Regions from separate parts of the Micromonospora sp. NPDC049102 genome, predicted to be linked through region 2. Evidence: riboswitches for the same ligand, from Rfam matches in the RefSeq annotation. Region 2 holds a riboswitch; each other region holds the start of a gene.
What was found. Region 2 has a riboswitch for cobalamin ahead of ACGFH9_RS06400 (ribonucleoside-diphosphate reductase subunit alpha). Riboswitches for the same ligand answer to the same signal wherever they lie in the genome.

Region 1 (4,506 bases), on a different contig from region 2:
CGCGAAGCGCAGTCCATCCGCAGCCGGGGTGAACCGTTGTGGCCGTAGCTTCCGCTGCCCGGCAGCCCAGGACGAAAGAGTGCTCCGTCCCGGTTTTGCCGCCGCCCTGGTCGCCATAGGACCTCCACGATCGGGAGATGCTTGCGGGGAGGTATGAGTGTTGTTCGTGTAAGCCTGCGGCAGGCGGACAGGGTGTCCGGCTCGTGCGGATGGTGCCCGAGCAGATCGCCTTCGCGGGCGGCCGGTCGTTGCTGCTCGGTCCGGGGGCGCACAGCACCCCACACCTGTGGTCCGTGATCGCCGACCTGGCCCCGGACGTGGTGGTGTTCGGGCCGTGTGGCTTTACGCCCGAACGGACCATCGGCGAGCTGTCCGTGGCGGCCGGATTCCCGCGCTCAACGGGTTTCCGTCGAGGCGGGTTGACCCGCCTGGCCGACGCGGGCATCGGATGCGCGTTGTCGCACGCCACGGTGGGGCGGCGTGCCGCCGCCCCACCGCGCGCTCAGGTAAGAGTGCTGCGGATCTCGGCGGCGCCGCTGACCAGACGGGTCAGGGACTGCTCGACCTCCGGGTAGCCGCGGGTCTTGAGGCCGCAGTCGGGGTTGACCCAGAGCCGGTCGGCGGGCACCGCGGCGACGGCGCGGCGTAGCGCGTCGGTGACCTCCGCCTGTTCCGGTACGCGGGGGGAGTGGATGTCGTAAACGCCGGGTCCGACGCCGCGTTGGTAGCCGGTGGTGCGCAGATCGTCGAGGATCTCCATCTTCGACCGGGACGCTTCGATGCTGGTGACGTCGGCGTCGAGGGCGTCGATCGCGGTCAGGACCTCGCCGAACTCGGAGTAGCACAGGTGGGTGTGGATCTGGGTGGCGTCGGCGACTCCGCTGGTGGCGAGCCGGAACGCCCGGACAGCCCAGTCCAGGTAGGCGCGCTGCTCGTCCCGGCGCAGCGGCAGTGTCTCCCGCAGAGCGGGTTCGTCGACCTGGATGATGCGGATGCCGGCGGCTTCCAGGTCGCGGGCCTCGTCGCGTAGTGCGAGGGCGGCCTGGTTGGCGGTGTCGGCGAGGGGTTGGTCGGTGCGGACGAATGACCAGGCCAGGATCGTCACCGGTCCGGTGAGCATGCCCTTGACCGGTCGGTTCGTCAGCGACTGCGCGTAGGTGGACCAGTCGACGGTCATCGGTCCGGTCCGGGTGACGTCGCCGTAGATGATGGGCGGGCGTACGCACCGGGAGCCGTACGACTGCACCCAGCCGTTGACCGTGGCGGCGAACCCGTCGAGCTGCTCGCCGAAGTACTGCACCATGTCGTTGCGTTCCGGTTCGCCGTGCACCAGCACGTCCAACCCGAGACGTTCCTGCACAGCGATGACGTGGGCGACCTCGGCGCGCATCCGCTCGGCGTAGCCGGTGTCGTCGAGCCGACCGGCCCGGTGCGCCGCGCGAGCCTGCCGCAGCTCCGCGGTTTGCGGGAAGGATCCGATGGTGGTGGTGGGCAGCGGCGGGAGACCCAGTCGGGCCTGCTGAGTGGCGGCCCGTTGGGCGTATGGGCCCCGTCGTACGTGTTCGGGTCGCAACGCGTCCAGTCGGGCTCGGACCCCGTCGTTACGCCAGGCCGCCGGGGTCGCGGGCAGGGCAGGGGGCAGGGCGCCGACACCGTCGCGCAGTGCGCGTCCGAGAGCGACGACCTCGTCGACCTTCTGCCGGGCGAACGCGAGCCGCCCACGCAGGTCCTGGTCCAGATCGGGTTCGGCGGCGAGGTCCACCGGCACGTGCAGCAACGAACAGGTTGTCGACACCGCGACATGGTCGGCTAGAGCGGTCAGTACGGCGCCGGTCGCGGTGGCGGTGCGTAGGTCGGTTCGCCAGATGTTGCGCCCGTCGACCAGTCCAGCGACGATCGTCTTCCCGCGTAGTGGGCCGGCGGCGGCGAGGCGGTTCAGGTTGCCTGGCCCGGCGACCAGATCGATGCCGACCGCCTCGACCGGGGTGCCCAACAGCGCTGGCAACGCGTCGCCGAGGTCACCGAAGTACGACGCGACGAACAACCGTGGGCGGTGCTTCAGGAGGCCGAGCCGGCGGTACGCGGCGCGTAGCGCGGCGATCTCCTGCGGGGTGCGGTCGGCGGCGTACGCGGGTTCGTCGAGTTGAACCCATTCGACGCCGGCACCGGCCAGGGTGCCGAGGATGTCGGCGTAGACAGCGATGAGGTCATCGAGCCGGTCGAACGGTCGGAATCCCTCGGGCGCGTCCTCGGTGGCCTTGGACAGCAGGAGGTAGGTCGCCGGGCCGACCAGCACCGGTCTGGTGGTGACGCCGAGCGCCTTGGCTTCGGCGTACTCCCGTACCGCCTTGTCGGGCCGAGCGGTGAACGGTGTGTCCGGGCCGACCTCCGGCACCAGGTAGTGGTAGTTGGTGTCGAACCACTTCGTCAGCTCCAGCGCCGGCTCGAACTCCGTGCCACGAGCCATGGCGAAGTAGGTGTCCAGGTCACCGAGGCCGAGGCGGCGGAACCGGTCGGGGACCGCGTCGACCAGGACGGTGGTGTCGAGTACCTGGTCGTAGAAGGAGAACGTGTTCGACGGGATCGCGTCCAGACCGGCGTCGCGCAGTGTGCGCCACACGTCTGCGCGAAGGCTGGCGGCAGTTAACTGAAGGGCGTTCGCGTCGATCCGGCCCGCCCAGTAGGACTCGACGGCGTGCTTGAGTTCCCGGTGCGGACCGATGCGGGGATAGCCGAGCACGGTGCTCAGCCCGAACGGTGTGGTCACGGAACAGGTGTCCTTCCCTCGAGGTCGACCACCGACCACACTGGAGGGACACGGCAGGGCACGGACCAACGACCGGGCCTCGCCCTGACCCTCCCGAGAGGTCGACGGCGGCGCACGCGGACGCGTACGCGGTGCGGGCAGGTCTTCGGACTCGTGGGCGTGACCGGGTTGACCGATCTCCTACTGGCCGTCGCTTCCCAGACGCTCACGCGTCCAGTGCGTATGACGGCTGTCGTTCCCACTCACCGCTGCGGGGCAGTCCCGGTTTCCCACCGGGTTCCCTCTTGCGACGCCGCACCGTGACGGTGCGGCGAACCAGCACTGCCGACCATCGTACGGCCTGCGAGCTGATCCTCAGGGCCGCAGTCACAGGCGGATTCCCTGTCGTCCGCCCGCCACCGGACCGGCCGGTAATCCGGGCACCCGGATTCCCGGCCGAGGCCCGCTACGGCGGGGAGATGGACGGAGCCTGCCCGGAGCCGAAGCGCCATCCTTCGACAGTGCCCTGCGCGGGGTTGTAGCTGCTGGCGCCGAGGGTGCTGTAGGACCAGGTGCCGCCGGGTACGGCGTGCCAGTACGACCAGTACGCGCTGGCAGGTGGCGTGTTGACACACGGTTCGGCGGCGGGGAGGGGGTAGCCGTTGATGCGGCAGACGAAGGCCAGCCCCCACCGTTGTGTACCGGTGACGGTGAAGCCGGCCCCCTGCAACGCGGCGAGGCCGGTCGGTGGGTCCCCGAGCCGGCAGCCGGTCTGCGCACCGAGGCCGAAGGCAGTGAGGTCGACCACCACAGTGACGCCCGCCCCCGGCGTACACGCTGCGGCGTGTGCAGCGCGCGGGAGCGGATCGACCGCGACCAGACCGGCGCCGGCGACGACGGCCGCGAGGAGTAGCGCGATCCGTCGGCGAGCCGTCACCCGCGGGGCGGTCACCACGGCGCACACGCCAGGACGGGCGCGGTCGGCTGGGCGCCGGCGGCCGACAGGGTCGCGTACCCGGTGCCCGCCATGCCGGGTGCGGCCTGCGCGGTGGCCCGAACAGCGGTGCTCGCGTCGAACCCCCCCCGAGGTGTACGCGATGGCACCACGATTGGCGGATGCCCCCGTGCAGTTCACCTGCAGGCTGATCAGGTGCTGGCGAGCGCGCAGCCACGGCAGTGATCGCCCGGCGGCGGACAGCGCCTGGGCGGCGAGTCCGGTGCTGTTCGCGTTGGGCACGCCGTTGGTGGAGAACGGGCCGTCGCTGTTCTGCACGGAGACGAGCCACTGCGCCGCCGAGGCCGCGACGAGTGGCCGGTCCGCCGCGAGCAGAGCCTGCACGGCCATCGCTGTGGCGTCGACGTCGCTGACGCAGGTCGCCTGCCCGAAGAGCAGCGGGAAACCGCCGTCGCCGCACCGGCTCGCGGCCAGGAACGTCACCGCCGCCGGTGCGCCCTTGGCGCGGTCCAACGCCAGCGCTGCGAAGGACTGGGTGAACGCGTTGCTGTAGTCGCCGAACGCCGAACGGTCGGAGTATCGACCCGATGGTGTCAGCAGGCCGTTGAGGCGGGTGAGTAGGTCGACCCTGCCGAACGCCGCCGGGTTGAGGCCGCGGACCTGGGCACCGAGGGCGAGTTTCGCTGTCGCGCCCGCGTACGACTCGGTGCCGTCGCCGATGTAGCCGGTGAGTACGGCGGGTTGGGCGAGCCACGACACGGCGTTGGCCGCAGTCGTGTCGGCTACTTTCGCCGCGGCGAAGGCG
Region 2 (4,506 bases):
AGTCGAACGGCAGCCGCAGCGCGAAGAACACGTCCTGCAACCCCATCAACCCGAGCCCGACCGGACGCCAGCGGGGGTTGCTCGCCGCCGCCTGCGGGGTCGGGTAGTAGTTGATGTCGATGACCCGGTCGAGGAACGTCACGGCGGTACGGACCGTGGCGCGCAGCCGTTCCCAGTCGATGCCGTCGTCGCTCAGGTGGGCGGCGACGTTCACCGAGCCGAGGTTGCACACGGCGGTCTCGGCGTCGCTGGACACCTCGATGATCTCGGTGCAGAGGTTGGAGAGGTGCACGACGTTGCCCGGCTCGGCCGTCTGGTTGCACAGCCGGTTGGCCGCGTCCTTGAAGGTCATCCAGCCGTTGCCGGTCTGGGCCAGGGTCCGCATCATCTTCCCGTACAGCTCACGTGCCGGCAGCTGCCGCACGTAGCGGCCCTGCGCCTCGGCCGCCCGGTACGCGGCGTCGAACCGCTTCCCCCACAGGTCCGGCAGTTCCGGCACCTCGTCGGGGTCGAACAGCGACCACATCTCGTCCGCCTCGACCCGGCGCATGAACTCGTCCGGGATCCAGTTGGCCAGGTTGAGGTTGTGGGTACGGCGGGCGTCCTCGCCGGTGTTGTCGCGTAGTTGGAGGAACTCCTCGATGTCCGGGTGCCACGGCTCGAGGTAGACGCAGGCCGCGCCCTTGCGTCGGCCGCCCTGGTTGACCGCCGCGACGCTCGCGTCCAGTGTGCGCAGCCACGGCACGATTCCGTTGGACTGCCCGTTGGTGCCCCGGATCAGCGCGCCGCGGGACCTGACCCGGGAGTACGCGATGCCGATGCCACCGGCGAACTTGGACAGGTTGGCGACCTGGGCGTAGCGCGCGTAGATCGAGTCCAGCTCGTCGCGCGGCGAGTCGACCAGGTAGCACGAGGACATCTGCGTGTGCCGGGTGCCGGAGTTGAACAACGTCGGTGAGCTGGGCAGATAGGCGAGGCTGGACATGAGCCGGTAGAAGTCGACCGCTTCGTCGGGCGTACGCGACAGGCCGCAGGCCACCCGCAGCAGCCAGTACTGCGGGGTCTCCAGCACCAGCCTTGACGTGGGGTGACGCAGCAGGTACCGGTCGTAGACCGTGCGCAGGCCGAAGTACTCGAACCGGCGGTCACCGTCGGCGTCGACGGCGTTGTCGAAGTTCTCGGCGTGCGCGTTGACGAACGCGGCGGTCTCGTCGCCGATCAGGCCCTCGGCGTGGCCGGCCCGGATCGCCGCGCTGAACGAGGCGATGCCCTGCCGACGGACCTCCTTGTCGACATAACCGGCCAACAGGCGCGCGGCCAGGCGCGAGTACTGCGGTTCCGCACCGATCATCTCGGCTGCCGTCTGGATGGACAGCCGGTCCAGCTCCGCCGTCGTCGCGCCGTCGTAGAGGCCGCTGATCGTACGGGTGGCGACCCGCATCGGGTCGACGTCGGTCAGGTCGTCGGCCCACCGCTCGACCGCCCGGACGATCCTGTTGACGTCGACGGCCTCGGTGCCGCCGTCGCGTTTGCGGACCTGCATCGGTGTCCGCCGCAGGGCTTCGCCGCTGACCGGTACCACCTCGGTGACTGTCACCACTCACTCCTCGGGAGTTCGAGACCTCACGGCCCTCGGACGCGAGGAGACGGACACCGTCGGACGCCACGCCGGCGCGGCGTGGGTCAGGTGGCGTCAGCCGTCCCACGCGGCCTCGGACCGCCGCACACCCGGGGTCGGGTACGCGGCGCGCTGGCAGGTCTTCGGACTCGCGGGCACGACCGGTACTAGCCGGTCTCCTACTGGCCGTCGCTTCCCAGGCCGATTGGTGGCCCAGTGCTGATGGCGGCGGTCGTTCCCACTCACCGCTGCGGGACAGTCCCGGATTCCCACCGGGTTCCCTCTTGCCTCGACCACTCGGGATGAGCGGCCGAACCAGCTGCGCTCGACACCATATATAGGGGCGGCTGCGTTTGTCACACCCCACATGTCGGGTCCGGGCGTGTCGCGGTCAACGGTGATGGTCACCGTCGATAGCTTCGAGTCGACCGGTGAGCGCACGTCGGGCGGCAGCGCGTCCGGCCGTCGCCGCCGGCTTGACTGAGCCGAACCGGCACCGATACGGTCGATCCACTATCTGCGGCGACGCGAGGGAAGCCGGTGAGAATCCGGCGCGGTCGCGCCACTGTGAGCGGTCCCCACTCGGGGGTCGCGAGCCAGGACGCTCGGTCGTCCGCAGCCTTGCGATGGGGACGCGTCATCCCCGAGGAGGTTCGTGCACGCATGTCCAGCTCCACGTCCAGCCAGCCGCTGGTGCACCCCGCTGTCCCGACCCGTCTGCTGTGGGCGGTCCTGGCCACGGTCGCCGCGCTCGCCCTGCTGACCTACCTCGTCGCCTTCGACCAGGGAGCCGTCTCGCGCAGCGGCATGTACCTGCACGAGTTGATGCACGACGGTCGGCACCTGCTCGGTGTCCCGTGCCACTGACCGGCACCGGCACCGCACCCTCGTTCGTCACGGTCCTGCTGCGCGGCCTGCTCGCCGGCCTGGTGGCAGGTTTGCTCGCCGGAACGTTCGCATACGTCGTCGGCGAACCGCACGTCGAGGCGGCCATCGCCATCGAGGAGGCGGCGGCTGCCACGCACGCCGAATCCTCCGCCGACGGGCACCAGCACGACGAGGACGCCCTGGTCGGCCGGAACGGCCAGCGCGGCGGCCTGTTCCTGGCCACCGGCCTGTTCGGCGCCGCGATGGGCGGCCTGCTGGCCACCGCGTACGTCCTGCTGAGCCGGCGACGCAGGACCGTCGACGATGGGCGGGGCGGTCTGCTACTGGCCGGCGGCGCGCTGCTCGGCGTGGTGATCGTGCCGTTCCTCAAGTACCCACCGAACCCTCCGGCGGTCGGCGACCCGTCCACCATCGACCAGCGCACGGTCACCTACCTGTTGATGGTGGTACTCGGCCTGGTCGCGGTCTGGTCGGGTTCGCTCGGCTACCGCTCGGTCGGCGCGCACTCGCCGGTGTGGCTCCGCGCCAGCGCGGCCGTCGGCGGTTTCCTGCTGGTCACCGTCGTCTCCTACGTGGTGCTGCCGTCGTTCCAGGAGGTCCCCGGCGACTTCCCCGCGACGCTGCTGTGGAGTTTCCGGCTCGCGTCCCTCGGCACCCAGGTGCTGCTGTGGACCGGGATCGGCCTGCTCTTCGCCGCTCTGATGCACCGTCAACGCGCGGTCGCCGAGGCACGACTGGCCGGGTGAGCGCCACCAGCCTGCGGTTGGTCGCCCACGGGCACACCGTCGCTCTTCGGCAGGCCCGTTTCGGCGGGAACGACAGCCTGGACGAGGGCGGCCGGCGCGCCGCCCTCGCCCTGTCCCCCGTCGACCCGTGCCGGCGGACCGGCGACGGCCTTGCCTGCCTGTCCAGTCCCGCGACGGCGGCCGTGCAGACCGCGTACGCCCTCGGCCTGACGCCCGCGGTCGAGTCGGCGCTTGCCGACTGCGACTACGGGGAGTGGGCCGGTCGATCCCTTCAGGACATCGCCGCGACGCGACCCGAGGCGCTGCATGAGTGGCTGACCAGCCCGGACGCGGCACCGCACGGTGGCGAGTCGGTCGCGGCGCTGCGCCAGCGCGTCGGTCGGTGGCTGGACGCCCAGCGTGGCGTCGGTCGAGGGGTCACGGCCGTCACCCACCCGCTCGTGATCCGCGTCGCGCTGGTGCACGCCCTGGATCTGCCACTGGCGACGTACCGGCAGTTCGACGTCGCGCCGCTGGCGATCGTCCGGCTCACCGACCACGGCCGACGATGGCAGCTCCGGCTGAGCGCGCCCCCGTCACCCTCGGCAGTCGACAGAGCCGGTGAGCGACATACCACAGAGGTATGAATATGACTCTGACGTATGTGCCGCACAACCGACATGCCTCGCCGGCGGCGGGAGACCACGGTCGTGTCAATGGGTTGATCGCGGGGAAACGCGCGCCGCAGCGTCCCGGTTGGACTCGTGACCGCTCAGCGACCGCCGGCGGCCAACTCGGCCAGCATGCCCTCGCAGCTGCGCACGACGACCTCCGCCCCGCGCCGCTGGGTCAGCGGTAGCAGCGGATCCTCGGCCCGGTCCCGCCACCGCCACTGGGCGTCGGCCGCGACCTCCCAGAGCCGCTGCGCGGTCGCCCCGTGCTCGACACCGAGCCGGGCCGCCAGGGAGACCCCGTCGCCGCCGACCAGACGCTGTGCCTCGGCGGCCAACTCGGCGTCGAAACCGAGACGCGCATTTCGCAACGCCACCAGCAGGCGTAACTCACGGAACTCGTGCGCGCCCGCCAGGATCTGCTCGATCGCACCGACCAACTCGTCGCTGCCCCGGACCGGCTCGTCACGCACCAGGGACTCCACCGCCGCCAGCGCCGAGCGCGCCTTGAGCGCGTCGCGGCGATCGACGAAACAGCGGGTCATCGACTCGCGCAGCTCGGTGAGCCCACTGCGCCGGATCAGCTCGGCCGACATCGTCACCC
Region 3 (4,506 bases), on a different contig from region 2:
GGCGACGGCGGCGCGCGTCGGCGGCAGCGCCGCGACCAGCAGGGCCACGAGCGTCGCCGCGGCGAGGGACCGCCACCGACGCCGTCCGCGTACGTCACGGACGAGACGGTCGTGTACGCGTGCGGTCACGTCCGGCGCGTCCGGCGCCGCCAGCCAGGCGCCGAGGTCGTGCAACTCGGCTTCGAGGCCGCGCAGCTCCGCGTCGAGGTCGCCGGCGTCCCGGCCGAGGTCATCCATGGTGCGCCTCCTCGTCGACGAGCAGGGCGCGCAGTTTCGCCAGCGCCCGCGAGGTCCGCGACTTCACCGTTCCCCGGGGCCAACCCAGCATGACGCCCGTCTCCTGCTCGCCGAGGTCGAGGAGGAACCGACAGACGATCACCTCGCGGTCCCGTTCCGGCAGTTGGCGCAGGGCCGCCACCAGCTGGGCGCGGCGCTCACCGGCGAGGACCGCGCCGACCGCGTCGTCCCCGGCGATCGCGGGCGAGTGGGCCGCCGCCGCCCGCAGGACCAGGCCGTCCCGGCGCGAGCGGGACCGGTGCAGGTTGCGGGTCTCGTTGGCGACGATCGCGAGCAGCCAGGAGCGGAAGGACGCCTCCCCCCGGTACCGGGACAGCTTGCGGTACCCCTTCACGAACGCCTCCTGGACGACGTCCTCGGAGTCCGGTCCCGCGCCGAGCAGCACCGCCGTCCGGTACGCGGACGCGGTGTGCCGGGCGACCAGGAGGTCGTACGCCTCCAGGTCACCGGCTCGGGCGCGGGTGACGAGCACGTCGTCGTCCAGGGGAACCTCCGGTTTGGGTCGCACTGCTGACACCGCCCGCGCGTGTCGGGTTCCGCCCGGGACCCGGTGAGTCAGATTTTTCCCACCCGCCGTGCAGCGTATTGCCAGGAATCGGTGCTGAACTGGAGGTGGAGTCGAAGGAGAGGGGCTGGGCATGGGCTGGTTCAACCGGCGGTCACGAAGCGCCGAGGCGACCCCGACGAAGCTGGACCGCGAGGCCACCCGGGACGACCTCGCCGCGTTGGAGGCGTTCGTCGCCAGCCGGCGCGGGGTGGAGTTCTACCTGGAGCCGGAGACGACCGCCACCGACACCACAGTGGTCGCGATCGCCCACGACGGCGAGTGGATCCGCCGCCGCACCGGCACACCCCGGGCGGCCGGCGACATCGCCCGCAAGCACGCGGTACCGCTGTACGAGGCGGCCCGCACCGGCTATCCCGAGCGGATGCGGGTGTGGAATCGGGCACACCCGGAGCGCCGCGCCCGCTGAGACACATCCGGCCGCAAGCCCACCCCTGTCCTGCCGCCGACGCGGGCCAGGGGGCTCTGCGCATCCTTTGCTCTGCTTCACCAGAGGCGCCAGTGCGACCCCGTCCGCGTTGCCTGTGGGGAAGCAGAGCAAAGGATGTCGGGCATGGGACGCGGGCAGCGGGGTGGCGAACAACAGGGCGGGCATCGAGGCGGGGGCATCTGCGGCGGTGTCCACCGCCGCAGCACGGCGACGCGCGCCTGCTGGGCGGGCCGCAGCGGCGTTGACCCGCAGCGTGGGGGTGTGGCAGCATTCGCGGCCTGACGGCAGTGAAGGAAGTCGGTGCGAATCCGACGCGGTCCCGCCACTGTCACCGGGGAGCGATCCCCCCTCGTGAGTCACGGCCGTGTGTCTGCGGTTGGAAGGCCGGGGGAGAGCATCGATCCGGAAGCCAGGATACTTCGGCCGTCGGGACGTACCCCAGGGCGTGGACACCCGAGGAGGACCCGATGACGCTTGGCGTCTCCATCATCGACGGCTGCTGCCGTTCCCCGCACCGCAGCTGTGCCGTCGCCGCGATCGGCATCGACTCCGTTTCCCGCTGAGTTCCGCGCCACGCCACCCGTCGCCGCCGGCCGCGCGCCGGTGAGCGGACCGGGTCGCGGTGCCCGCTGAACCCCGCGCCCATCCCACGTCGCCCGTTCGCTGCCGCGAGCGCGTCGACGTCACCGTCCGGAGCGTACCGTGCACATTCTGCTGCTCTCCACCGCCGACACCGACCTGCTGGCCGCCCGCGCCAGCAACGCCGAGTACCGGCTCGCCAACCCCGCCCGCGTGGCGGCCGACGAGGTGCCCGCCCTGCTCGACGGGGTCGACCTCGCCGTCGTACGCCTGCTCGGGGGTCGGCAGGCGTGGCCGGACGGCCTCGACGCGGTGCTCGCCGGCGGGGTGCCCACCGTTGTGCTCGGCGGCGAGGCGCTGCCGGACGCGGAGCTGATGGCGGTCTCCACGGTCCCGGCCGGGGTCGTCGCCCAGGCGCTGGCGTACCTGGTCGAGGGCGGTCCGGACAACCTCGGGCAGCTGGCCCGGTTCCTCTCCGACACCGTCCTGCTCACCGGCGAGGGGTTCGCCCCGCCCGCGCTCACCCCGGCTTACGGCGTGCACGGCGAGCACCCCGTCGACCCGGACCGGCCCACCATCGGCATCGTCTTCTACCGGGCACACGCCCTCGCCGGCAACACCGCGTTCGTCGACGTGCTGGCCGACGCGGTCCGCGCTGCCGGCGGCAACCCCCTGCCGATCTTCTGCGGCTCGCTGCGCGGGCTGACCAGCGGCGCCGGTCCGCTCGGGCTGTTCGCCCGCTGTGACGCGCTCCTGGTCACCGTGCTCGCCGCCGGTGGCGCGGTCGCCGCCGACGCGTCCTCCGGCGGCGACGAGGACGCCTGGGACGTCGGCGCGCTCGCCGCCCTGGACGTTCCGGTCATCCAGGCGCTCTGCCTGACCAGTACCCGCGAGCAGTGGGCCGGCAGCGACGCGGGGCTGTCCCCGTTGGACGCGGCGATGCAGGTGGCCATCCCGGAGTTCGACGGCCGGATCGTCACCGTGCCGTTCTCGTTCAAGCAGATCGACGCCGACGGGCTGTCGGTGTACGCGGCCGACCCCGAGCGGGCCGCCCGTGTGGCCGGGATCGCGGTGCGGCACGCTCGCCTGCGGTACGTGCCCACCGCCGACAAGCGGATCGCCGTGATCCTCAGCTCGTACCCCACCAAGCACTCCCGGGTCGGCAACGCGGTCGGGCTGGACACCCCGGCCTCGGCGGTCCGGCTGTTCGCCGCGCTCGCCGAGGCGGGCTACGACCTGGGCGACGCGCCGCCGCCCGACGACGGTGACGCGCTGATCCACGCGCTGATCGCCGCCGGTGGTCACGACGTCGAATGGCTGACGCCGGAGCAGTTGGCCGCCGCCGAGGCCCGGATACCGGGGCAGACGTACCGGCGGTGGTTCCATGCGGTTCCGGCCGAGCTGCGCGAGCGGATGCGGGAGCACTGGGGCGAGCCGCCCGGCGAGCTGTACACCGAGGGCGGCGACATCGTGCTGGCCGGGCTGCGCTTCGGAAACGTGGCGCTGCTCATCCAGCCGCCACGCGGTTTCGGGGAGAACCCGATCGCCATCTACCACGACCCGGACCTGCCCCCGAGCCATCACTACCTGGCCGCGTACCGCTGGCTCGCCGTCCCGGTCGCGGACGGCGGCTTCGGCGCGGACGCCGTGGTGCACCTGGGCAAGCACGGCACCCTCGAATGGCTGCCCGGCAAGGGCCTCGGCCTGGCCGCCGACTGCGCGCCCGACGCCGTCCTCGCGGACCTGCCGCTGGTCTACCCGTTCATCGTCAACGACCCCGGCGAGGGCACCCAGGCCAAGCGGCGTGCACACGCCGTCGTCATCGACCACCTGGTGCCGCCGATGGCCCGCGCCGAGACCTACGGCGACCTGGCCAAACTGGAGCAACTGCTCGACGAGTACGCCACCGTGCAGGCGCTCGACCCGGCCAAGGTGCCGACCGTGCGGGCGCAGATCTGGGACCTGGTACGCGCCGCCGAGCTGCACCACGACCTGCACACCGAGGCGATGCCCGACGCGGACGACTTCGACGACTTCGTGCTGCACCTCGACGGCTACCTGTGCGAGGTCAAGGACGTGCAGATCCGCGACGGGCTGCACATCCTCGCCGACGCGCCCACCGGTGAGCCGCGGGTCAACCTGGTCCTCGCCGTGCTGCGCGCCCCGCAGATCTGGGGTGGCGCCCAGGCACTGCCCGGCCTGCGGCAGGCTCTCGCCACCGAGTACGGCCTCGACGAACAGGAACTGCTCGCCACGCCGGGCCAGCGGATCGCGCTGCCCACGGCGTTGACCGAGGCGGTGGACGGTCCGGCCGGCACCGCCGCCGACGCGATCGACCTCATCGAAGGGCTCGCGCGCCGGCTGGTCGTCGGCATGGAGACCCTGGACTGGGCGGTGGACGCGGCCGACGCCGTCGTCGCCGAGGTGACCGGCCAGTCGATCCCGCACGCCGCAGCCGTGCTGCGCTTCGCCGGCACCGAACTGGTGCCCCGACTGGAGCGCACCACCGACGAGCTGCGCAACACCCTCGGCGCGCTGGACGGCCGGTTCGTGCCGCCCGGCCCGTCCGGCTCGCCCACCCGGGGCCTGGTCAACGTGCTGCCCACCGGCCGGAACTTCTACTCCGTCGACCCGA

Region 1: another riboswitch for cobalamin. It lies ahead of metE (5-methyltetrahydropteroyltriglutamate--homocysteine S-methyltransferase); the one in region 2 lies ahead of ACGFH9_RS06400 (ribonucleoside-diphosphate reductase subunit alpha).
Region 3: another riboswitch for cobalamin. It lies ahead of cobN (cobaltochelatase subunit CobN); the one in region 2 lies ahead of ACGFH9_RS06400 (ribonucleoside-diphosphate reductase subunit alpha).

Annotation. Positions count from the first base shown of each region.
Region 1 is NZ_JBICTE010000043.1:23,438-27,943, reverse strand. It holds gene ACGFH9_RS28565 (hypothetical protein) at 1-117, opposite strand, end outside; gene ACGFH9_RS28560 (hypothetical protein) at 204-575, shown strand; gene metE (5-methyltetrahydropteroyltriglutamate--homocysteine S-methyltransferase) at 503-2,767, opposite strand; cobalamin riboswitch at 2,886-3,102, opposite strand; gene ACGFH9_RS28550 (hypothetical protein) at 3,213-3,701, opposite strand.
Region 2 is NZ_JBICTE010000004.1:75,002-79,507, reverse strand. It holds gene ACGFH9_RS06400 (ribonucleoside-diphosphate reductase subunit alpha) at 1-1,543, opposite strand, end outside; cobalamin riboswitch at 1,735-1,953, opposite strand; cobalamin riboswitch at 2,108-2,247, shown strand; gene ACGFH9_RS06395 (CbtB domain-containing protein) at 2,282-2,485, shown strand; gene ACGFH9_RS06390 (CbtA family protein) at 2,476-3,252, shown strand; gene ACGFH9_RS06385 (histidine phosphatase family protein) at 3,249-3,878, shown strand; gene ACGFH9_RS06380 (hypothetical protein) at 4,004-4,506, opposite strand, start outside.
Region 3 is NZ_JBICTE010000009.1:95,387-99,892, forward strand. It holds gene ACGFH9_RS12340 (hypothetical protein) at 1-237, opposite strand, end outside; gene ACGFH9_RS12345 (RNA polymerase sigma factor) at 230-805, opposite strand; gene ACGFH9_RS12350 (hypothetical protein) at 936-1,271, shown strand; cobalamin riboswitch at 1,583-1,712, shown strand; gene cobN (cobaltochelatase subunit CobN) at 1,995-4,506, shown strand, end outside.